4 regions of the Undibacterium sp. YM2 genome follow, and region 3 is predicted to be linked to each of the others. Evidence: predicted binding sites of a transcription regulator. Region 3 holds the regulator's gene; each other region holds the start of a gene.

Region 1 (5,657 bases), 230 kb from region 3:
ATCTGGAAGGCCAGTACTTCACCTGCAGGTGCTTTGAGGTTGGCTGGCACGCTAACGACCTGGGCAGCAGGTGCAACTGGGTCAGCTGTGTGTTTAACAGGCGCAGTCGAGCAGGCTGACAGGATGGCAGCAGTAGCAATACTGCCAGCGATAGCGATTTTTTTCATTTCTTATACCTTTCAATTAGAGCCGCCAAATTTTAGCAACGGTGTTTCAAAACGAATAAAACACTTACTGAATTTTACATCCTTTGTCAGGAAAACAAGCCCCTACTAAAGTATGAACAAAGCATGAGCAAAATATCAGCAGCATTGCCGAAAACCGCCTGCAGTCTGGATTTTTCTGCTCAGCAAGCCACGGGCCTTCGTGGGACAATGCGGGATTCGCCTGCAGATGAGCAGGCATCAAAGATGATGGATCAGGCCAGATGAGCAACAAGAACAAGAAGGATGCAAGAAACCGCGCTGGCAGCTCATTACTGCATGCGCGCAACCGCCATCAGGGACGCTATGATTTTGCGGCCCTGACCAAGGTTGAGCCGGCACTTGCATCTCTGCTTGTCAGCACCCCGGCTGGCGAAACCAGCATCAATTTTGCCGACCCGCTGGCAGTCAAACTGCTCAACAAGGCCTTGCTGCACAGCAGTTATGGCGTGCGTGGCTGGGATATACCCTCTGAGTATCTTTGTCCTCCAGTGCCGGGCCGGGCAGACTATCTGCATTATCTGGCTGATTTGCTGGCGGGCAGCAATCAGGGGCGCATACCCAAAGGCAAACAGGTACTGGCTCTGGATCTTGGTACGGGTGCCAGTTGCATTTATCCCCTGCTTGGTGCCAGCGAATATGGCTGGTCATTCTGTGCCAGCGACATCAATACGGCCTCGCTGGCTAATGCCCAGGCCATACTGGAACACAATCCCGGCCTGGGCCAGCAGATACAATTACGTCATCAGGCCAATGCCCTATCCCTGTTCCATGGCATTGTTGGCGATGATGAATGGTTTGATGTCAGCCTGTGCAACCCGCCTTTTCACGCCTCTGCTGAAGAAGCAAGGGCTGGCAGCCAGCGCAAGTGGGGAAACCTGAAGCAAACCGGCCAGGCAGAGCAGGCGGTACCCGTATTGAACTTTGGCGGCCAGGCTGCAGAACTCTGGTGCGAAGGCGGGGAACTGGCGTTTATCAAGAAAATGATCACTGAAAGTGCGGCTATACCCACAAAAATCTTATGGTTTTCTACCCTGGTATCAAAGTCTGCCAATTTGCCTGCAATCCATGCGGCATTGAAGCAGGTCAAGGCGCTTGATGAAAAAACCATTATCATGAGCCAGGGCAATAAAGAGAGCCGTCTGGTTGCCTGGACTTTCCTGAATGCAAGTCAACAGGCTGCCTGGGCCAAATTACGTTGGTCAAATAGCAAGAGATAAAGCCTGCGCCTGGGTATTTGCCTCCCTTACAGAATATAATCTTAGCTATAGCGGCTAGCCCTGGCTTACAATCTCGTTCGTCTGCTGGTTTGCAGCCCGGAACCAACAAGAAATTACAAGAAGTATGCAATATGTATCTGTAGAGTAAGAGTACTAAGGGTATTGAGAGAGTACTGAATATAGCGTCGCGTGATTTACTTTTGAGCAAAATGTATCAAGGATAACAATGAAACGTGTAGATGATTTCCGCCTGAAGCTGGGCAAAGATGAGCTGGTTCCTATCATGATCGGTGGCATGGGCGTCGATATTTCCACTGCTGAACTGGCTCTGGTTGCTGCACGTCTGGGCGGTATAGGCCATATCTCTGATGCCATGGTGCAGGATGTCTCTGACCGTCGTTTTGACACCAGCTTTGTCAAGGAAAAGACCAAATTCTACAAATACAATATCAACAACTCCGACAAGACTGACATCAAGTTCAATCTGGAGCAGTTGGCAGAAGCCACTCGTATGCATATAGGCAAGACCATGGAAGCCAAGCAGGGCAAGGGCATGATCTTTGTCAATTGCATGGAAAAACTGACCATGAATGGCCCGCGCGAAACCCTGAAGGTGCGCCTGGAGTCTTCACTGGATGCCGGTATCGACGGCATCACCATGAGTGCCGGCCTGCATCTGGGCTCCTTTGGCCTGATCGCCGATCACCCGCGCTTCCGCGATGCAAAACTGGGCATCATCGTTTCTTCAGTACGTGCGCTGCAGCTATTCCTGCGCAAGAATTCGCGTCTGAACCGCCTGCCCGACTACGTCATCGTTGAAGGCCCACTGGCTGGAGGACATCTGGGTTTTGGCATGGACTGGGCAGAATATGACCTGCAAACCATCATCACTGAAATCGTCCAGTACCTGAAGGCAGAAAACCTGGATATCCCGCTGATAGCCGCAGGTGGTATTTTCACAGGCAGCGATGCCGTATCCTTTTTGGAAAACGGTGCTGCCGGGGTACAGGTAGCTACCCGCTTTACCGTTACCAAAGAATGCGGCCTTCCAGACAATGTCAAACAGGAATACTTCAAGGCCAGCGAAGGCGATATCGAAGTCAATAATATCTCGCCTACCGGCTACCCCATGCGCATGCTGAAGAACACGCCAGCGATAGGCGATGGCATACGCCCCGGTTGCGAATCCTATGGCTACCTGCTCGATGGCAATGGTAACTGCGCTTACATCACTTCGTATAACCGTGAAGTGGCAGCCCATCCCGATGCCAAGAAAGTCTCGGTCATGGACAAGACTTGCCTGTGCACGCACATGCGCAACTTTAATTGCTGGACTTGTGGCCAGATGACTTACCGCCTGAAAGACACGACCCGCAAACTGCCAGATGGTACTTATGAATTGCTGAGTGCTGAACATGTATTTCGCGATTATCAATTCAGTGTTGATCACCAGATTGCCCTGCCGGTCTGATCTGACAAGCTGAAAACAAAACGCCGCTTTCGCCTTTGCGCAAAGCGGCGTTTTTATATGTACAAGCAATCAGAGTTCAGATGGTTTTTTGCCGGCGATGGTCTTCCAGTTAGTTTTTGCAAGATCGATATTGCCTGCAATATCCTTGGCCCAAATCGCACGGATCTTGGTATCGAGATTGAAGTAGAGTTTGTTATCGACTATGTCATACACATCCGGGTCAGCAACAAATTTCTTGCCTATGGAAGCACCATAAGCACAGTAGCCACCAAAGGCTGGCAGATATTTCTCTGGGTTCGCCTGGAAAGTCTTTTTGTTTTCTTCACTGGTGAACAGGTAATCAACACCATCCACAGTCGCTACATGGTGGCCTGTACCATGCGCCGGTTTTTCACTGGTAAAGAAAGTCGTAAGATCGTAGCCCCGTGCACCTATGACGCTATTGGCGACCGTATCCGCTGCGCTGATGCCCGGCACTGCTGCCATTGATAATGCGGCTATTGCTGACAAGAAGATGAATTTGATTTTGCTGACCAGGCTGCTGGAAGTGCGTGATATGGATGTGAGTGACATGGCGTGCTCCTTTAAATGGTTGAAAGCGGATTTGAGATTCGCCTTGCTCATGCGCAGCGAATGACAGGCACTTTAATTCAACTCATAAAATTAAAGAATAATCATAATATTGAATTTATTATTCCTTTAAATGGAATAATTACCATGAATTTGATTTGGCACTCTCTGCGTGCAAACTCATGCCACGCAGAAATATTTGCTTACATTTTGGTGCATGCAGGTACCCGCACTGGTATCACAAGCAATTTCTTTCCCTGATTAGTTGCGAGCAAGACCAAATTTACTGGTATCAGCCTTGGCATGAAAAATGCTGCAATGCACATGCTTGTGTGTCATTGACGATGTTTTTGAAAAGGCCAGCCTGATGAAAATACGCGTGCTCTCCAGCTTCCTGCTCCTCCTCTCTTTCAGTCTCTTGCTATGCAGCGCTACATGCAATGCACAGACAGAATCTTCCGCAACGGCATCAGCAAGTGCGGCAGTTCCAGTCCCAGTTCCAGTGACAACTGCGCCTGTAGTGACTACGGCCATCCCACCAGCCATGACCAAGCCGGGCATGATCGCCGCCGAAAAGATCAGCGCTGGCGACACCGCCTGGATGCTGACCTCGACCGCACTGGTATTACTGATGACCATACCCGGCCTGGCCCTGTTCTACACCGGCATGGTGCGCAAGAAAAATGCCCTGGGTACGATGGCGCATAGCCTGGCGACTACCTGCATTGTCACAGTCTTGTGGGTGGTGCTGGGTTACAGCCTGGTATTCACGGCAGGTTCGCCTTATCTGGGCAGCATGGACAGGTTCATGCTGCACGGCGTGAGCTTCTTGAAAGAAGCCGGGCAGCTCAGTGTGCATCAACTGGCACCGACGATACCGGAAAGCGTATTCCTGATGTTCCAGATGACGTTCGCCATCATCACCCCCGCCCTGATCACCGGTGCCTTTGCCGAGCGCATGAAGTTCTCTGCGCTGCTACTGTTCATCACGCTGTGGTCCTTGCTGGTGTATGTGCCAGTCGCGCACTGGGTGTGGGAACCGGCAGGCTGGCTAGCGGCGCGTGGCGTGCTGGATTTTGCCGGTGGTACTGTCGTGCATATCAATGCCGGTGTATCTGGCCTGGTGGCTGCTTTGATCGTCGGGCCGCGCCTGGGTTTTGGCAAGGAACCCATGCCACCGCATAATTTACTGCTGACTGCGATAGGCGCATCACTGTTATGGGTGGGCTGGTTTGGTTTCAATGCCGGCTCTGCCGGTGCGGCAGATGGCAGGGCCGGGCTGGCGATGCTGGTGACTCAAGTGGCGACTGCGATGTCGGCACTGGCCTGGATGCTGGTGGAATGGCTGCGCCGTGGCAAACCTTCAGTGCTGGGCATAGTCTCTGGCGCTGTCGCTGGTTTGGTGGCGATCACGCCCGCCTCCGGTTTTGTTGATCTGACTGGTGCACTGGCCATAGGTGCAGTGGCTGGAGTGGCATGTTACTGGGGGGCGACTTCACTCAAATCCATGGGTGGCTATGATGATTCACTGGATGTATTTGGCGTGCATGCCATAGGCGGCATCGTTGGTGCTCTGCTGACAGGTGTATTCGCGTTGAAAAGCATTGGCGGTGCTGATGGCAGCCTGGCAACCCAGGCGTTTGGTGTCATCGTCACCGTGATTTATTCGGGAGCTGTGACTGCCGTCATTTTATGGCTGGTCAAAGTGAGCATTGGCTTGCGCGTCAGCAATGAGCAGGAAAGAGAAGGACTTGATCTTGAACTTCACGGGGAGCATATCTTATGAGTACCAGCAGCCTGATACAGAATGCCATGTCAGATAATCTTGCCTTCTCCCTCATGGCAAGACTGCACGTGATTTTGCGGCGGCAAAATGGCCGCGTAACCGACATAGAATACATGCGTGTCAATCCCGGCTATTGCCGCAGCATACTGGACATGGCGCTGGAATTACCCAACCCTGATTTGCACGACATCTGCCAAAAGCTCGATGAGATTTATTTTGGTGAAGATGGCTTGTTCGTCACGCCACCACCACCAACTCCTTTACTCAACAGACTGGCAGTCAGGAAACAGCCCAGCAACAAGCTGGACGAGAGCAGCATGCCGGATATGTCCACAATACCCACGCCCGTGCTCGATCATAATGCCATGGTCGATCAAACCTATATAAGTCGCTTGCGCTAGATTTTT
Region 2 (5,657 bases), 1.6 Mb from region 3:
GCCCTGAAAAGCTGCCACCGCAGATTCAAGGTCAGAAAACGCCGTCATGATAATCACAGGCAAGCCTGGGTATTTGGCTTTGACGGTTTGCAAGAGTTCAAGGCCGGATGCGCCGTGCATGCGTATGTCCGACACCAGCACTTGCGGCGTATCGCTTTGCAAGGCATTCATCGCATCTCTTGCATTGGTGAAGCTGCGGGTTGCCAGATTTTCTCTCGCCAGTGCTTTTTCCAGCACCCAGCGAATTGAATCGTCGTCGTCCACTATCCAGATTGGTTTCATATTGTCGTTTTGCAGTCTGTGTTAAGCATATCGATAGAAGGAGCACTTTTGGTGCCGCCGCTTTGCCACATCCTTATTTAAGGTAGTGGTATCAGTATCCGGAAATCCGTACATCCTGGCCGGCTCTCACATTCGATGACACCCAAGTGTTGTTCAACGAAAGTTTGTGCCAGCGTCAATCCCAAACCGCTACCGCCTTCCTTGCCTGATACCAGGGGATAGAAAATACGGTTGCGAATCTCAGGTGGGATGCCCGGACCGTTGTCTATGATATGCAAGTCTAATGCCAGCCTGTAACGCACCTTGGCCAACGTGATCTGGCGCACCACGCGCGACTTGAAAGTCAGCACGGCATCACCCTGCCTGATTCTTTCATTCAGCGCCTGCGCAGCATTGTGGGCAATGTTTAACACCGTCTGTATCAGTTGTTCCTTGTCACCACGAAATTCAGGTATCGACAAATCATAATCACGTCTGATGGTCAGCCCCTGCGGGAACTCGGCAACAATCAGGCTGCGCACCCGTTCACACACTTCATGGATATTCACGTCACCGACTATATGCGGCAAACGATGCGGTGCCAGCAATCGATCGACCAGGGTCTGCAACCTGTCAGCCTCCTTGATGATGACCTGGGTGTACTCACGCAATTCACGCAAGTGCCGCTCAGGCAATTCCAGCTCCAGCAATTGCGCTGCTCCCCGTATGCCACCCAGCGGATTCTTGATTTCATGCGCCAGATTGCGTATCAATTCCTTGTTGGCCTTGCTCTGATCAAGCATGCGCTCTTCCCTGTCGAGCTTGAGTTGCTGCACGTTCTCACGCAGCTCAATCAGGACAGGCGTATCAGGATTATCGAGTGCAGTCACTATGCTGTGCACATGCAGAGGATCCCGCCCTGCCCGCTCCAGCGTCAGGTCCTGGCGCTTGTCAGCAAACTGGTGGGCGACCGCCTGATGGAAGACTGCCGTCAATTCCTGGCCGTTCAGGAACAGGTCTGTCAGCTTCAGATGTGTAAGTGACTTGAAAGAGGAATCAAGCAGGTTTTCAGCGGCAGCATTGGCAAATAAAATGCTGCCCTCAGCATCCAGCACAATGACTGCGGATGTCAGCAGGTCAAGTCCGGCAAATGATGTAAGTGGAGTTTTCAAAACTTGTCCATAAAAAAAGGCCGCACAGAGCGACCTTTACGCAAGCATCATGCCCGAACAGCACTTTTGCCGTTCACACTGGCAACTTATTTTGCATTGGCAATTTCACGTTTCAGTGCTTCTATGTTTTTTTCGGTGCGGCTGATGTCTTCTTTCATCATATTGGTGCGTTCCTGGTATTTGGCGAAATTTCTTTCATCACCACGGCGCTCAGGCTCACCATTATTGTATTCTTTCTTGAGATTCGCCAGCTTTTGCTCTTCAGTCTTCAATTCGTCCTGCAAAATCTGCTTGCGGTCAGAATCCCTGGCTTTTTGCGTGCCCTCATCTACTTTGGGAAAATCACTGGGGCTGCTGGCAGGCTTGCCTTGCGGCTTTTTGGCAGGCGCTGGCAATACAGGTGCAGGAAGAACGGTCAGGCCTTGCAGATCCACTTTCTTGCAACCTTTGACGGCACCGGTGTTCTTGTATTCTTTTTTGCCATTATCATCGACGCACAGATACACCTCAGCCTGTGCATGCGCATAAGCGTGCACACCAATAAAGAGAAGCAATCCTGACAAGAGTCGGTTCATAAATAAGCAATATTCATTGATAGACTGTAAGTGTATGTCATGCAGCCGTGCAACACAATTACGAACAAATTAGCATTTGTAACAAAAAAAGCGGGGTTACCCCCGCTTTTTTGCGTTTTTACCCAGATTACAGAGAGTAATACATATCGAATTCAACAGGGTGAGTTGTCATGCGGAAGCGTTGTACTTCTTGCATTTTCAAATCAATGTAAGCATCGATCATGCTGTCGCTGAATACGCCACCGCGTGTCAGGAACTCGCGGTCTTTGTTCAATGCATCCAGCGCTTCTTCCAAAGATGCACACACTGTTGGGATCAATGCATCTTCTTCTGGTGGCAAATGGTACAGATCTTTGCTGGCTGCTTCACCAGGATGAATCTTGTTCTGTACGCCGTCCAGACCTGCCATCATCAGTGCAGAGAAGCACAGGTATGGGTTCGCCAGTGGATCAGGGAAACGTGTTTCGATACGACGGCCTTTTGGATTGGCAACGTAAGGAATACGGATGGAAGCAGAACGGTTACGTGCAGAGTAAGCCAGTTTCACTGGAGCTTCATAACCTGGAACCAGACGCTTGTAAGAGTTGGTACCTGGGTTAGTGATCGCATTGAGTGCTTTCGCATGCTTGATGATACCGCCGATGTAGTACAGGGCGAAATCAGACAAACCAGCATAGCCGTCACCAGCAAACAGGTTTTTGCCATCTTTCCAGATGGATTGATGCACGTGCATGCCAGAACCGTTGTCACCAACGATAGGCTTAGGCATGAAAGTCGCTGTCTTGCCATAAGTATGGGCAACATTCCAGACCACGTATTTCAGGTTTTGAGTCCAGTCAGCACGCTCTACCAGAGTAGAGAACTTGGTGCCGATTTCGTTTTGACCAGCGCCAGCCACTTCATGGTGATGCACTTCAACCGGGATACCCAGGGATTCCAGGATCAGACACATTTCAGAACGCATGTCCTGGAAGCTGTCGACTGGAGGAACCGGGAAGTAACCACCTTTCACCGTTGGACGGTGGCCAGTGTTGCCGCCTTCCAGTTTTTCGCCTGTCGTCCAAGAGGCTTCGTCAGAATCAATCTTGACGAAACAGCCAGACATGTCCACTTTCCAGCGTACGCTGTCAAAAATGAAGAATTCTGGTTCTGGGCCAAAGTAAGCTGTGTCACCAATGCCTGAGGATTTCAAATAAGCTTCAGCACGTTTCGCGATGGAACGTGGGTCACGGTCATAACCTTTGCCGTCAGATGGCTCGATGACGTCACATTGCATAAACAATGTGGTTTCTTCAAAGAATGGATCAATGTTGGCAGTATTAGGATCAGGCATCAACAACATGTCGGATGCTTCAATGCCTTTCCAGCCAGCGATGGACGAGCCGTCGAATGCGTGGCCAGATTCGAATTTATCGATGTCGAACTGGGAAATTGGAACAGTTACGTGCTGTTCTTTGCCTCGGGTATCAGCAAAGCGAAAATCAACGAATTTGACTTCGTTATCTTTCGCCATTTTCAAGACTTCTGCGGCTGTCATTGCCATGTGAAACTCCTCTGAGAGCTAAAAATAAATTCGGAAATTGCCGAGCCCTGCGCCTGCCAGTTATGTGCAATTTTGACCAACAGACAAACCTTGCCTTATTGTTCTTACAACAGCATTTTCGCTTGGCGGCTAAACTCAGTGGGGATAATAGCAGAAACCGTGCCATCATCCAGATCAGTCATATATAAATTCTAAATTTGTTAAATGCTTGTTTTTGTGGCGTTTTCTCTGACAAAAATACAGCACCTTAGCATTATACAAACTCCACGCACGCACCAAAATAACGCAAAATAAATTTAAGTAACTATTTTGGTGCACTTTTAAAGCTATCGAATCAATCTGCATTATTTTGGTGCAAACCAAGAGTCAATTGCATCGTGCCTATTGAACACTTGCAATTGAAGCATTTAAGCGAAATACTCAATTGGCAATATTGACCAAAATCAACATTGATTGGTATTTCTCTATATGCGACTCACTCTCATTTAGACTGTGATGGTATTTCAGGCGGCGATGCCCCTGCCTGCAACTTAAACAGTTATGGACCAGTGCACGGGCGTTCGCTCCCATACCCAAATCTCATTATGTCGCCTCACCCTTACCTACGCAAACCCATGTTGTTTGCCCTGCTCACCTTTGCGCTGACAATATTGGCAAGCGCCGCCATCATCGTCAAACTGGACGAAGGTGCAAAGCAGGAAGAACGCCAGCTCGCTTATGATCTGGCGCGCTCACAAGCCGTCAACCTGCAAAACAATATGTATAGCGCGTTATCGGCAAGCTATGCGCTTGCTGCCATGGTTGCCGACGGTAATGGCCGGGTCAGGCATTTTGGACGTTTTGCTGACAAGATACTGCAGTATCATCCGCAAATTTCTGCTTTATATCTTGCCCCAGACGGCGTCACCAGCGAAGTCGCGCCAATAGAATGGCGCAATGACGGTCTGGGAATAGACTTGCTGGCCGATCCCATACGCAAAGCAGAAGCACAGCTCGCCAAGGACAGCCATCACTTGACACTTGCAGGACCACTTCCCCTCACCAATGGCAGCACCGGCATCATAGCCCGCTTGCCCGTCTATCTTGAAGACCCCATAGACGCCAACAAAGCACCTCAATTCTGGGGCCTGATCTCGGCTGCGATTGATCTGAAAACCCTGCTGGCCGACACCGGATTGTCAAAGCTAAACGAGCGCGGCTACGACTATGAATTGTCGCGTGTTCATCCGGGTACCAGGCTCAGGCAAGTCATAGAAAAATCCGCTGGATTTACAACAACGAATTACCTCCGCTATGCAATCAAATTGCCAAATGCAGAATGGACACTGGAGCTATCACCAAAAAACTCTCTTATCCAGAACAAACCACTACTGCTCTACAACAGCATCGGGCTTTTGTTTAGCTTCATGGTGGCCTGTCTGGTAAAACTCCTGCTTGAAGCACGCGAGCAAAGAAAAAATCTAAAAAAAATCGTCAGTAAAAGAACTGCAGAATTGGCGCAGCGCGAAACAGACTTGCGTCAAGCCCAGATCATTTCAAAAACAGGCAACTGGAGCATAGGCAGCAATGCAGAAGAATGGCGCTATTCAGATGAAGCACGCCGTATACTAGGTTACGCACATGGCAGCAAAATCGATTGCGCCAGCCTCATGCAACGCGCCCATCCAGACGACATCCTGGCAGTCAAGACTTTCTGGAGCCAGGTGCAAGCGGGCAAAGATGCAGGCATAGAGCACCGTATTATTGTTGACGGCCAAGTGCGCTGGCTACATTCACAATATGATGCACAGAGCGCCAGGCACATGGGTACGGTGCAAGACATCACCGAACGCAAACATATAGAAGAAGACTTGCGCATTGCCGCCATTGCCTTTGAAGCACAAGAAGGCATGGTCATTACTGATGAGCGCCGCACTATCGTGCGCATCAACCAGGCATTTACCCGCATCACAGGCTATAGCCGCGAAGAAGCACTCGGCAAACAGACCAGCCTGCTCAAGTCTGGCCTGCATGGGCCTAACTATTATGAAGACATGGGCAAGCAGCTTGACGCCAACGCCTATTGGCAAGGCGAAATCTGGAACCGCAGAAAAAATGGCGAAGTCT
Region 3 (5,657 bases):
TGATTGCCAATAATTCAACCCAAGGCCTGGAATTGCTGAGCAAGGTTTACATTCAACTCAAGAAACGTGAACCTGCTCCCAAAACCGGGACTAAATAAGCAAGAAAGCGAATATGCACATGATCAAAACATCATTTAGCGTCACACGCTTGATCAGCCTGGCCTGCCTGGGCCTGGCCTGTGTTTCTGCGAATGCAGAAAAAGCCGACAGTAATAAAGAGACCATCATCAAAGCCGGTTATGGCATCAGTGATGGCAAAGCCAGCGTCAGCAGATTATCCAAGGGTGTGTCCCTGGTGCGTGGCACCCTGACCGTCACTTCTGAGAGTGCTGTCGTGACCGAAGCCCCGAATGGTGATCAGTTTGTTGTTCTGACAGGTGGCGGTGGCCGCAAAGTCACCTTCCGCCAGAAACGCGATGGTGGCCCTGATCTGTGGGTAGATGGCGAAGCTGACCGTGCTGAATACAACCAGAGTACAGAAATCGTCAAATTCATTTCCAAGGCCAAGGTACGCTACCTCGAAGGCAAGCGCGTCACCCAGGAACAGGAAGGTGAATACCTGTCTTACGACAGCAAGAATGACGTATTTGTTGGCACGAATTCAACCAGTGGCCAGCATGTAGATGGCTCAGGCAATATCACCATCACCTTGCAACCAAAACCAGAAAAACAGGCTAAATAAGATGACAGCACAGTCAAGCAGCACCTTGCTTGTCAAGGGCTTGCAAAAGCGCTATGGCGCGCGCCAGGTGGTACGCGATGTTTCCCTGCTATTGAAAAGTGGCGAGGTGGTGGGTTTGCTGGGGCCGAATGGCGCAGGCAAGACCACCTCGTTTTACATGATCGTTGGCCTGGTACCTTCCGACGCTGGTGATATCACGATTGATGACGTGAATATCTCGCAACTGCCTATCCATGAGCGCGCCGTACTGGGCTTGTCTTACCTGCCACAGGAAGCTTCGGTATTTCGCAAGCTGACGGTGGAAGACAATATCCGTGCCGTACTCGAATTGCAAAAAGACAGTGAAGGCAAATATCTCGGTGCCAAAAAAATTGAGCAAAGGCTCAACGCTCTGCTGGCAGACTTGCAGATAGAAAAAATACGTGAAAGCCAGGCGCTGTCACTGTCAGGTGGTGAACGCCGCCGCGTCGAAATTGCCCGTGCACTGGCGACCAATCCTCGCTTTGTCTTGCTGGATGAGCCCTTTGCCGGTGTTGATCCTATCGCCGTCATTGAAATCCAGCGCATCGTGCGCTTCCTCAAGGAGCGCGGCATCGGTGTGCTGATCACCGACCATAATGTGCGCGAAACCCTGGGCATCTGCGATCACGCCTATATCATCAACCAGGGCGCGGTACTTGCCAGCGGCAAGCCTGACGACATCATACAAAATGAATCTGTACGTCGCGTTTATCTCGGAGAACACTTCCGGATGTGACGGGAATCATCATGAAACAAAGCCTGCAACTACGTACCTCACAACATCTGGCCTTAACGCCGCAATTGCAGCAATCGATACGATTATTGCAGTTATCCACTTTGGAATTGCATCAGGAGCTGGAGACGCTGCTGACCGATAATCCCATGCTGGAACGCGTCGATGATCCCCTCGATCACGCCGTACGCCTGCTGGCCGACGGTGCCATCAATACCAGCAGTACTTCTGCCGATGCCGGCATGGAAGCACCGGCAGCAAGAGAAGACAGTGACAAGTCAGCAGAACCGGCTGCCGCTGATGCAGAAACCGTCATCAGCAATGACAGCACCACCTCCAGCGAAGAAGACTGGGGCTTTGATGATGTGCAGCATGGCAGCAAGTCTGGCGATGATGAAGATGGCCGCCCCCAGCTCGGTGCAGCCCATATCACCCTGCGTGAACACTTGCTGGAACAGATGCGCCTGAACCTGCGCGAACCGCGTGACCGTGCCCTGGTCGAGCTGATGATCGATGCGCTCGACAATAACGGTTACCTGACCGAAACATTAGATGAAATACATGCCAGTTTGCCACTGGAACTGTGCGTAGAACCAGAAGAACTGGCGTTTGCGCTGAACATGCTGCAAAGCTTTGATCCCGCAGGTGTCGGTGCGCGCAGCCCGTCTGAATGCCTGGCCTTGCAAATCAGGCGTTTACCAAAAGTTGCTTTCGTCACACGCAGACTGGCATTGCAAATTGTTGAAACGCAACTGACTTTATTTGCACAAAGAGATTTCACCAAACTCAAGAAAATCTTCGACTGCGACGATGAAGATTTGCGCGATGCACAAACTGTCATTCGCCTGTGCAAACCACGCCCCGGCCTGGCCTTTGCTGCTGATGAATCTGACTATGTCGTACCTGATGTGATCGTCAGAAAATCCGGTAACGGCTGGCAAGTCATGCTGAATCAGGATGTCATGCCCAGGCTGCGGGTAAGCAGCATGTATGCCAACATCATGAAGCAAAACCGTGGCGAAGCTGGCATGGGCGCACAATTGCAGGAAGCACGCTGGCTGATCAAGAATATGCGGCAACGTTTTGAGACTATATTGCGCGTTGCACAAGCGATAGTCGAAAGGCAACGCAATTTTTTCACCCACGGTGCTGTTGCAATGCGCCCCCTTGTTTTGCGCGAAATTGCTGATACACTAGGATTACACGAGAGCACTATCTCACGTGTAACAACCCAAAAATACATGTTGACCCCACATGGCATGTTTGAGTTGAAGTACTTTTTCGGCAGCCATGTCGCGACGGAAACAGGGGGTGAAGCTTCTTCCACCGCGATACGTGCACTCATCAAGCAGTTGATAGGAGCAGAAGACCAGAAAAGCCCACTCTCTGATAGCAAAATTGCAGACATGCTGGGTGAACAGGGCATGGTAATTGCCCGACGGACAGTTGCCAAATACCGTGAAGCCCTCAAAATCCCCCCAGTGAGTTTGCGTAAATCTTTGTAAGCAGTCCTTGTAATCACGGTTTGAATTGCTATATATGATTTAGCTCAAGGCTAATAAATGCTGAGAGCGTATCGTAATAGCAAGCAACATCACTATAGGAGCACAGTATGAATCTCACCATCAGTGGACACCACGTCGAAGTAACTCCTGCAATTCGTGAATATGTACATACCAAACTAGAACGTATCAGGCGGCATTTCGACCAGGTCATTGATATCGCCGTCATCCTGACGGTGGACAAGCTCCGGGAAAAGGAAAAACGACACAAAGCTGACATTAATTTGCATATTAGCGGTAAAGATATCCACGTTGAAAGTCTGGCGCATGATCTGTATGCAGCCATTGATGCACTGGTAGATAAACTTGATCGTCAGGTCATCAAGCATAAAGATAAAATTCAAGACCATCAGCACGACGCCATCAAGCACATACCTGATCCGGCATCGGCTTCATAAGACCCCAGTCCTTACCCGAACAGGGTTGTGGACATCCAAAACAAGGACGCTAGAAGGCGTCCTTTTTGTTGGGTGCATGGTTTTTTGTAGGTCTAGTTTCTGACATTTAAAATAAATAATTTACTTTTATTGTCGTTTGTCACATACGCTGCTTAACAAGCTGCGAGTTAGTTGATTCACGGCATTTATATTAACGTCATTCCAGCGTGCTTTTAGCTGGAATCCAGCGACGTTCGTTATATGCCGAGGTGCTTATTGCAAGTGGCGCTTTGACTGAAGCGATTGCCCTCCGTGGATACAAGCCGGGTCCCGGCCCGGCAGCCGAAATACTTTCTTTGCGTCGCCAAAGTAAGTATTCAAAGAAAGGCGACCCAGGCGCAGCCGCCCCTTCGGGGTGCCCATTTGTGCAGTACAAAAAATGGGAAGATCCGAAACTCGCTTCGCTCAAACAGCGGCTCTTCTTTTTCCATTTTCTGTACTGCACAAATGGCGGCTACACATGGGAACTGCGGAAAGTCAAAAGCAACCCCAAAATTCAACGGCAACGGCAACGGCAACGGCAACGGCAACGGCAACGGCAACGGCAACGAGCATGATGCGTTTACTCTATTTCCTCATAAACATATACACCCCGTGACGCCCTCGTCTGACAAAGTTAAAATAGCAGCTTCATCCCCTACCCTGCATAGTCAACCACCATGAGCGAATTTGTACTTACCTCCGTCAAGAACAATATAGGCTATATCACCCTCGACAGACCCAAAGCGCTGAACTCGCTGTCACTCGATATGGTAAGAGCACTGACAGCGACCTTGCTGGCCTGGCATAATGATCAAAGCGTGCGGGCGGTGTTTATCCACAGCAGCAGCGAGAAGGCATTTTGTGCCGGTGGGGATATCCGTTTTTTCTATGACGTTGGCACTGCCACACCCAAAGGTGACTCCGCCCTGCTGGAAGATTTTTTCACCGAGGAATATGCCTTAAATCATTTAATCCATTTCTACCCAAAACCCTATATCGCGCTAATGAATGGCGTCGTCATGGGTGGTGGCATGGGTATCGCCCAGGCAGGGCCAGATTGCCGTTTGCGCATCGTCACCGAGCGTACCAAGATGGCGATGCCGGAAGTGAACATCGGCCTGTTCCCTGACGTAGGTGGCGGTTATTTCCTGTCTCGCACTGCGGGTGAAATTGGTACTTACCTTGGATTGACTGGCGATATCATCACCGCCGCTGACGCCATTTATGCAGGTCTGGCGGATGTCTATATACCTACTGCAGAAATACCGGCACTGATGAATTTAATCAGTGAAAGCACAGCCACTGATTTGCGCGTGGCGATACGCGATTTCGCGGCAACTTTTGCAGACCAGGCAAAACCAGATACCAGCAAACTGGCATCGCAACATGCGTCCATCAACGAGATATTCACAGGCAATAGCGTCACTAGCATCTGTGAAAGACTGCAGCAAAGCAACAACGAATTCGCCCAGCAAACCCTGGCCACCATGCAAAAACGTTCACCTCTGCTGATGTCAGTCACACTGGAACAACTGCGCCGCAGTAAAGACATGACAGTATCAGCCTGCCTGCGCATGGAAAGAAACATGGTACGCCATTGCTTCAAACATGGTGAAGTGCTGGAAGGTGTACGTGCCCTGGTGGTAGACAAAGACAATACACCACGCTGGTCACCTGCAACTTTGGCGGGAGTAACCGCCGAACAAGTGACAGGATTCTTTGCAGAAGCATGGCCTGCTCATGCGCATCCTTTGCGGTATTTGGAAGGGTGAGTTGAAGAATGACTAATCAGACCTTTGAACAATCGCAGCAAAAAAAATTGAACTAAGGTCGTGGTGACGTTGTTTTTGATTTTGCAGTTCCCATGTGTAGCCGCCGTTTGTGCGGTACAGAAAATGGAAAAAGAAATGACCGTTGTTTGAGCCGCAGGCGAGTTTCGGGCATTTCCCATTTTTTGTACTGCACAAACGGGAACCCCTTTAGGGGCGGCTACGCCTGGGTCGCCTTCTTTGGCATACCTTTCTTGGCGACGCAAGAAAGGTATGTAGCTGTCGGGCTACCCCGACCGGCAATCTTAAATGACGTGTAAACATATTTGAAAAACAGGTTCGTAAAACAATAAGAATCTGAAGTTAATACACTTTAAGATATGCCACGAACGCCACTGGATTCCTGCCAAAAGCACGCAGGAATGACGTCATTATGTGTGCCGTAAATTTAAAAGCTGGCCGCCTCTGATA
Region 4 (5,657 bases), 2.8 Mb from region 3:
TCGCCAAGACCGTTGCCAGCGGCGATTTGACCAGTGACATTGATGTCACCGGCAAAGATGAAATGGGCTCACTGCTGCGCGCGCTGGCTTTGATGAACAAGAACCTGATAGACATCGTCGAACAGATACGCAATGGCACAGACACTGTCGCTACCGCGTCCACACAAATCGCATCAGGGAATCAGGACCTGTCCGCCCGCACTGAAAAACAGGCAAGTGCACTGGAAGAAACCGCGTCCTCCATGGAAGAACTCACCAGCGCAGTCAAGCAAAACTCCGATAACGCCCTTGAAGCCAATCAGCTCGCACAAAATGCATCCGAAGTCGCCGTCAAAGGCGGTAATGTAGTCACGCGGGTGGTCGATACAATGTCTTCCATCAGTGAATCATCCAGGAAGATTGTTGACATCATCAGCGTCATAGACGGCATCGCCTTCCAGACCAACATCCTGGCACTGAACGCCGCAGTCGAAGCGGCGCGCGCCGGAGAGCAAGGCCGGGGATTTGCCGTGGTTGCTTCAGAAGTGCGCAATCTTGCCCAGCGCTCAGCAACCGCAGCAAAAGAGATCAAGCTCTTGATTGATACATCTGTAGAAAAAGTGAATGCGGGAAGCCAGCTTGTTGATGAAGCCGGCCAGACCATGGGGGAAGTCGTCAGCAGCGTCAGACATGTAACCCATATCATTGCGGAAATCAGCTCTGCCAGTGCAGAACAGACGGCAGGCATAGAACAGATCAACCGGGCCATTGTGGAACTGGATAACACTACCCAGCAAAACTCTGCCCTCGTCGAAGAAATAGCCGCAGCAGCCGAATCACTGCAGGATCAGGCAAGAAAACAAGCTGACGTTGTCAGCATATTTAAAACCAGCAACACCACGCCAACCACTGCCGCCAGGCTGCACAATATTTCCGAACATCCAAAAGCAGCGAGACAAGCGGTTGCACCAACAGTCATTGCATTACCAATGTCTGCATCAGCAAGAGAAAAATAGGCCACGAGTACCAGAAATATCACCAACCAAACTACGCCACAATTCCACGACCACGGCAAACGGGTTTTCACATCACACAAGCAGCAGGTGCGTGACAAGCAAGAAAAGCAAAAAGCCCTTGATCATTTCTGGTCAAGGGCTTGAATACTTGGTTGCGGGGGCAGGATTTGAACCTACGACCTTCGGGTTATGAGCCCGACGAGCTGCCAGACTGCTCCACCCCGCGTCTGAAGAATGAAACTATACATGATTTTGCTGCTCCGCGCAATTCTTTTATAGAATATGGACTTTTTCCGCGCTTTTACAGACAGATGTTACACTCTGCGGATTCGCCAATTTTGACTCTTTTTTACCCATGAAATTCTGCTCTGAATGCGCGTCCCCGGTGGTCTTGCAAATCCCTGTTGATGATACCCGCGAGCGTATTGTCTGCCCGGCTTGCGGCACTATCCATTATCAAAACCCGAAGATGGTGGTGGGTGCTATTCCCGTTTGGGAAGAAGATGGTGTCACCAAGATATTATTATGCAAGCGAGCCATAGAACCGCGTCTGGGCTTTTGGACCCTGCCTGCCGGTTTCATGGAAAATAATGAGACCACGGCTCAAGCAGCGCAGCGTGAAACAGAAGAAGAAGCTGGTGCCAATATCAAATTGCATGAGCTGTTTTCTATCTTGAATGTACCGCATGTACATCAGGTCCACCTGTTTTATCGCGCCACTCTACTGGATCTGAATTACGCCGCTGGAGTCGAGAGCCTGGAAGTAGCACTCTTCTCTGAAGAGCAAATCCCCTGGGATGACATCGCCTTTCCCACCACAGGCCATACGCTGAAGTTTTTCTTTGAAGACCTCGCGAAGGTCAGGGACGGCGGGCGCTTTCACATGCACGAGCATGATATTTTCAAGCCCATGCGGGATGGCTGAAATAACATTGGCCAGGCTAACATCAAAAATGGGCAAATTTTAATTTGCCCATTTTTTTCGATATCACCAACTGGTTTCGCGCTCTGCAGTTGATGAGATTTTGTGGATAGCCAAATCCGCACCTTCAAATTCTTCTTCAGGATCAAGGCGTATGCCTATGAATTTTTTCAGACTGGCGTAGATGATATAGCCGCCGACAAAGGCAATTGCAACGCCCATAATGGTGCCCAGCAATTGCGACATGAAGCTGACGCCACCCAGGCCACCCAGAGATTTCAGTCCAAAGATACCGGCTGCGATACCACCCCAGGCACCACACAGACCATGCAAGGGCCAGACGCCCAGTACATCATCGACCTTCCATTTATTTTGCGTCCAGGTAAACATCCAGACAAAGATCGCACCAGCCATGCCACCAGTGATCAGCGCCCCTAGAGGATGCATAAGGTCAGAACCGGCACACACCGCCACCAGCCCAGCCAGGGGACCATTGTAGGCGAAGCCAGGATCATTCTTGCCGAGGATGAAGGCGACCAGGGTGCCGCCCACCATGGCCATCAGTGAATTCATGGCAACCAGCCCATTCATTTTATCCAGGGTTTGAGCGCTCATGACATTGAAGCCAAACCAGCCCACCGTCAGTATCCAGGCGCCCAGCGCCAGGAAAGGGATGCTGGATGGCGGGTGGGCTGCGATTGCGCCATTCTTCATATAGCGGCCACGGCGTGCGCCCAGTAGCAGCACGGCAGGCAAGGCGACCCAGCCGCCAAAGGCATGCACAACCACAGAACCGGCAAAATCATGAAATTCCTCAGAGAACATTGCCTTCAGCCATGCCTGTATGCCAAAACGCTGGTTCCAGGCTATACCTTCAAAGAAGGGATATAACACACCGACCAGCAAAGCGGTAGCAATCAGTTGCGGGTGAAATTTTGCCCGTTCGGCAATGCCGCCTGAGATAATGGCGGGTATGGCAGCGGCAAAGGTCAGCAAGAAAAAGAACTTGACCATTTCAAAGCCGTTCTTAGCGACCAGCACCTCGGCACCTGAATAAAACTGCACTCCGTAAGCAATGGTATAACCGACAAAAAAGTAGGCGATGGTCGATACGGCAAAATCAACCAGTATCTTGACCAGGGCATTGACCTGGTTTTTCTTGCGCACAGTGCCCAATTCTAAAAACGCAAACCCCGCATGCATTGCTAAAATCATGATTGCGCCAAGCAAGATAAACAAAGCGTCAGCGCTGCTATTTTGTGCATTCATGCAAAATATCTCCCAATTTAAGTGCAAATCCGAATCAAAGATGCACTGATAAAGCAAAATGCATTCCAATTTGGTGCAATTCATAAGTGATTGATTTAATGCGATTTTTAAAACCTGGTTATTTAATGCACAAGTTTGATGCACTGAAATATGGCGTCTTTTTGGTGCAATCCATATTGGGGGCTGCATGATCCCCTGGCTGGAAACTGATAGCGCCTTCCCCCATCCGAGCACCGCACTGACAGACAAAGATGGCGCGGCAGGCTTGCTGGCGGCGGGTGCTGACTTGTCAGCCGGACGCCTGCTGTATGCCTACAAGAATGGCATCTTCCCCTGGTTTTCTGATGGGCAGCCTATCTTGTGGTGGTCAACCGACCCCCGCATGGTCTTGCAAGTGGAGGATTTCAAACTATCCGCAAGTCTGAAAAAGCGCCTGCGCCAGGTCTGCAAAGACCCGCGCTGGGAAGTGCGCTTTGACACTGCCTTCGAAGACGTCATGCGAGCCTGCGCTGCGCCGCGTGGAGAAGAACACGGCACCTGGATTTCTGACGACATCGTCGCGGGTTATTGTGACTTGCACAAGCTCGGTTATGCCCATTCCACCGAAGTCTGGCTGGATGGTGAACTGGTAGGCGGCGCCTACGGCGTTTGCATAGGCCGCATGTTTTATGGCGAATCCATGTTTGCCAGGGTGACAGATGCATCCAAGATAGCGCTGGCACATCTGGTATTTTTCTTGCGTGAACATGGGGTGAAAATGTTAGACTGCCAGCAAGAGACGGCACATTTGGCATCTCTGGGCGCAAAAGCGATCAGCAGAACCGAGTTTTTGCGCTGGGTAGAACATGCCAGTGCCTTGCCCGCGATTAGCAATTGGACCATAGTCAACAAGATCAGCCCGTGACCCAGCTTAACGAACTCCCATTCGCCAGCATACAGTTTTATGCGACGGCACCCTACCCTTGCAGTTATCTGGAAGGCTTGCAGGCGCGTTCGCAAGTGGCCACGCCTGCGCATCTGATTAATGCCGATGCATATTCAGAGCTGGTGAAGAGTGGCTTTCGCCGTAGTGGCATTTTTATTTACCGGCCTCATTGTGATAACTGCCAGGCTTGCACACCTGTTCGTGTGCGCGTCAATGAATTTGAAACCAACCGCAGCCAGCGCCGTGCCTGGAAAAAACATGGCGATCTGCATGCGCGCGTCAGCAGCCTCAGTTATGTGCATGAGCACTATGAGTTGTACCAGCGTTATCAGGGTGAGCGTCACTCTGGCGGCGGCATGGACAATGACAGCCGCGACCAGTATGCGCAGTTCCTGCTGCAAAGCCGGGTGAATACCCGTTTGGTTGAATTCAGGGATGACAACAATATCCTGCGCATGGTCAGCATCATTGATGTACTGACAGATGGCTTGTCGTCGGTATATACCTTCTATGACCCGGATGATGCGACGGCATCGTATGGCACTTACAATGTCTTGTGGCAGATAGAGCAAACGCGCTTGTTAAAGCTGCCCTATGTCTATCTGGGTTACTGGATCGCTGCCAGCCCCAAGATGGCTTACAAAACGAATTTCCGCCCCCTTGATGCCTTGATGCAGGGGCGCTGGCAGACTTTACGGGAGCTCTGACGCTCCTGCCCCGTCTGTCTTTCAAATTTTATTTTCAACTTTTCTTCCCCACCTATTTACATGCCTGCAAAACTTCTTTACTCCCTGATCCGCCCTGCCCTGTTTGCCATGGATCCGGAAAATGCCCATCACCTGACTTTACCTGCTCTGCAGCGCGCCAATCAACTTGGCTTGGGTGGTTTGCTGGGCAATAAACCTGCAGAAGATGTGCGCACAGTCATGGGTGTGCGATTTCCCAATCCGGTAGGTCTTGCTGCTGGCCTGGACAAGGACGGTGCGTATATTGATGGCCTGGCGGCAATCGGTTTTGGTTCCATAGAAATTGGCACGGTCACGCCTCGCGCGCAAGCGGGTAACCCCAAGCCACGCATGTTCCGCCTGCCGCAGGCAGATGCAATTATCAACCGCATGGGTTTTAATAATGGCGGTGTTGATGCCTTTGTCAAAAATGTGCAGGCTTCGCGTTTTTATCAGGACAAACAAGGCGTGCTGGGCCTGAACATAGGCAAGAATGCCGAAACACCAATAGAACGCGCTGCTGAAGATTACCTGCATTGCCTGACCAAGGTGTATCCCTATGCCAGTTATGTGACAGTGAATATATCTTCCCCCAACACCAAGAACCTGCGCCAGTTGCAAGGTGCGACCGAACTTGATGCCTTGCTGTCACAACTGAAGGAAGCGCAGCAAAAACTGGCGGATGAACATAAGCGTTATGTACCTGTTGCCCTGAAGATCGCTCCAGATATCGACGCAGAACAGATCAAGACCATAGCTGAAGCCCTGCTGCGTCACAAGATAGATGGAGTGATTGCGACCAATACCACCATCACCCGCGA

Evidence for each region. The regulator sigma-54, encoded in region 3, starts transcription at its own class of promoters, with help from an activator protein. The targets are predictions, from matches to a motif close to TGGCANGNAANCTGCTTT.
Region 1: the regulator sigma-54 is predicted to act here: its motif matches at 3,764-3,781, upstream of UNDYM_RS01215 (ammonium transporter).
Region 2: the regulator sigma-54 is predicted to act here: its motif matches at 3,699-3,716, upstream of glnA (type I glutamate--ammonia ligase).
Region 4: the regulator sigma-54 is predicted to act here: its motif matches at 3,237-3,254, upstream of UNDYM_RS14945 (ammonium transporter).

Annotation. Positions count from the first base shown of each region.
Region 1 covers NZ_AP018441.1:260,675-266,331, reverse strand. The annotation lists gene UNDYM_RS01235 (DUF3455 domain-containing protein) at 1-167, opposite strand, end outside; gene rlmF (23S rRNA (adenine(1618)-N(6))-methyltransferase RlmF) at 428-1,423, shown strand; gene UNDYM_RS01225 (nitronate monooxygenase) at 1,650-2,894, shown strand; gene UNDYM_RS01220 (YHS domain-containing (seleno)protein) at 2,964-3,467, opposite strand; gene UNDYM_RS01215 (ammonium transporter) at 3,832-5,250, shown strand; gene UNDYM_RS01210 (hypothetical protein) at 5,247-5,651, shown strand.
Region 2 covers NZ_AP018441.1:2,113,620-2,119,276, reverse strand. The annotation lists gene ntrC (nitrogen regulation protein NR(I)) at 1-282, opposite strand, end outside; gene glnL (nitrogen regulation protein NR(II)) at 360-1,433, opposite strand; gene UNDYM_RS09515 (DUF4124 domain-containing protein) at 1,520-2,008, opposite strand; gene glnA (type I glutamate--ammonia ligase) at 2,136-3,551, opposite strand; gene UNDYM_RS31225 (EAL domain-containing protein) at 4,136-5,657, shown strand, end outside.
Region 3 covers NZ_AP018441.1:492,211-497,867, reverse strand. The annotation lists gene lptC (LPS export ABC transporter periplasmic protein LptC) at 1-98, shown strand, start outside; gene UNDYM_RS02395 (LptA/OstA family protein) at 113-682, shown strand; gene lptB (LPS export ABC transporter ATP-binding protein) at 684-1,439, shown strand; gene UNDYM_RS02385 (RNA polymerase factor sigma-54) at 1,451-2,941, shown strand; gene hpf (ribosome hibernation-promoting factor, HPF/YfiA family) at 3,049-3,396, shown strand; gene UNDYM_RS02375 (enoyl-CoA hydratase/isomerase family protein) at 4,095-5,189, shown strand.
Region 4 covers NZ_AP018441.1:3,312,573-3,318,229, forward strand. The annotation lists gene UNDYM_RS31235 (methyl-accepting chemotaxis protein) at 1-995, shown strand, start outside; tRNA gene UNDYM_RS14935 (tRNA-Met) at 1,145-1,221, opposite strand; gene UNDYM_RS14940 (NUDIX hydrolase) at 1,351-1,920, shown strand; gene UNDYM_RS14945 (ammonium transporter) at 1,984-3,186, opposite strand; gene aat (leucyl/phenylalanyl-tRNA--protein transferase) at 3,374-4,090, shown strand; gene UNDYM_RS14955 (arginyltransferase) at 4,087-4,818, shown strand; gene UNDYM_RS14960 (quinone-dependent dihydroorotate dehydrogenase) at 4,879-5,657, shown strand, end outside.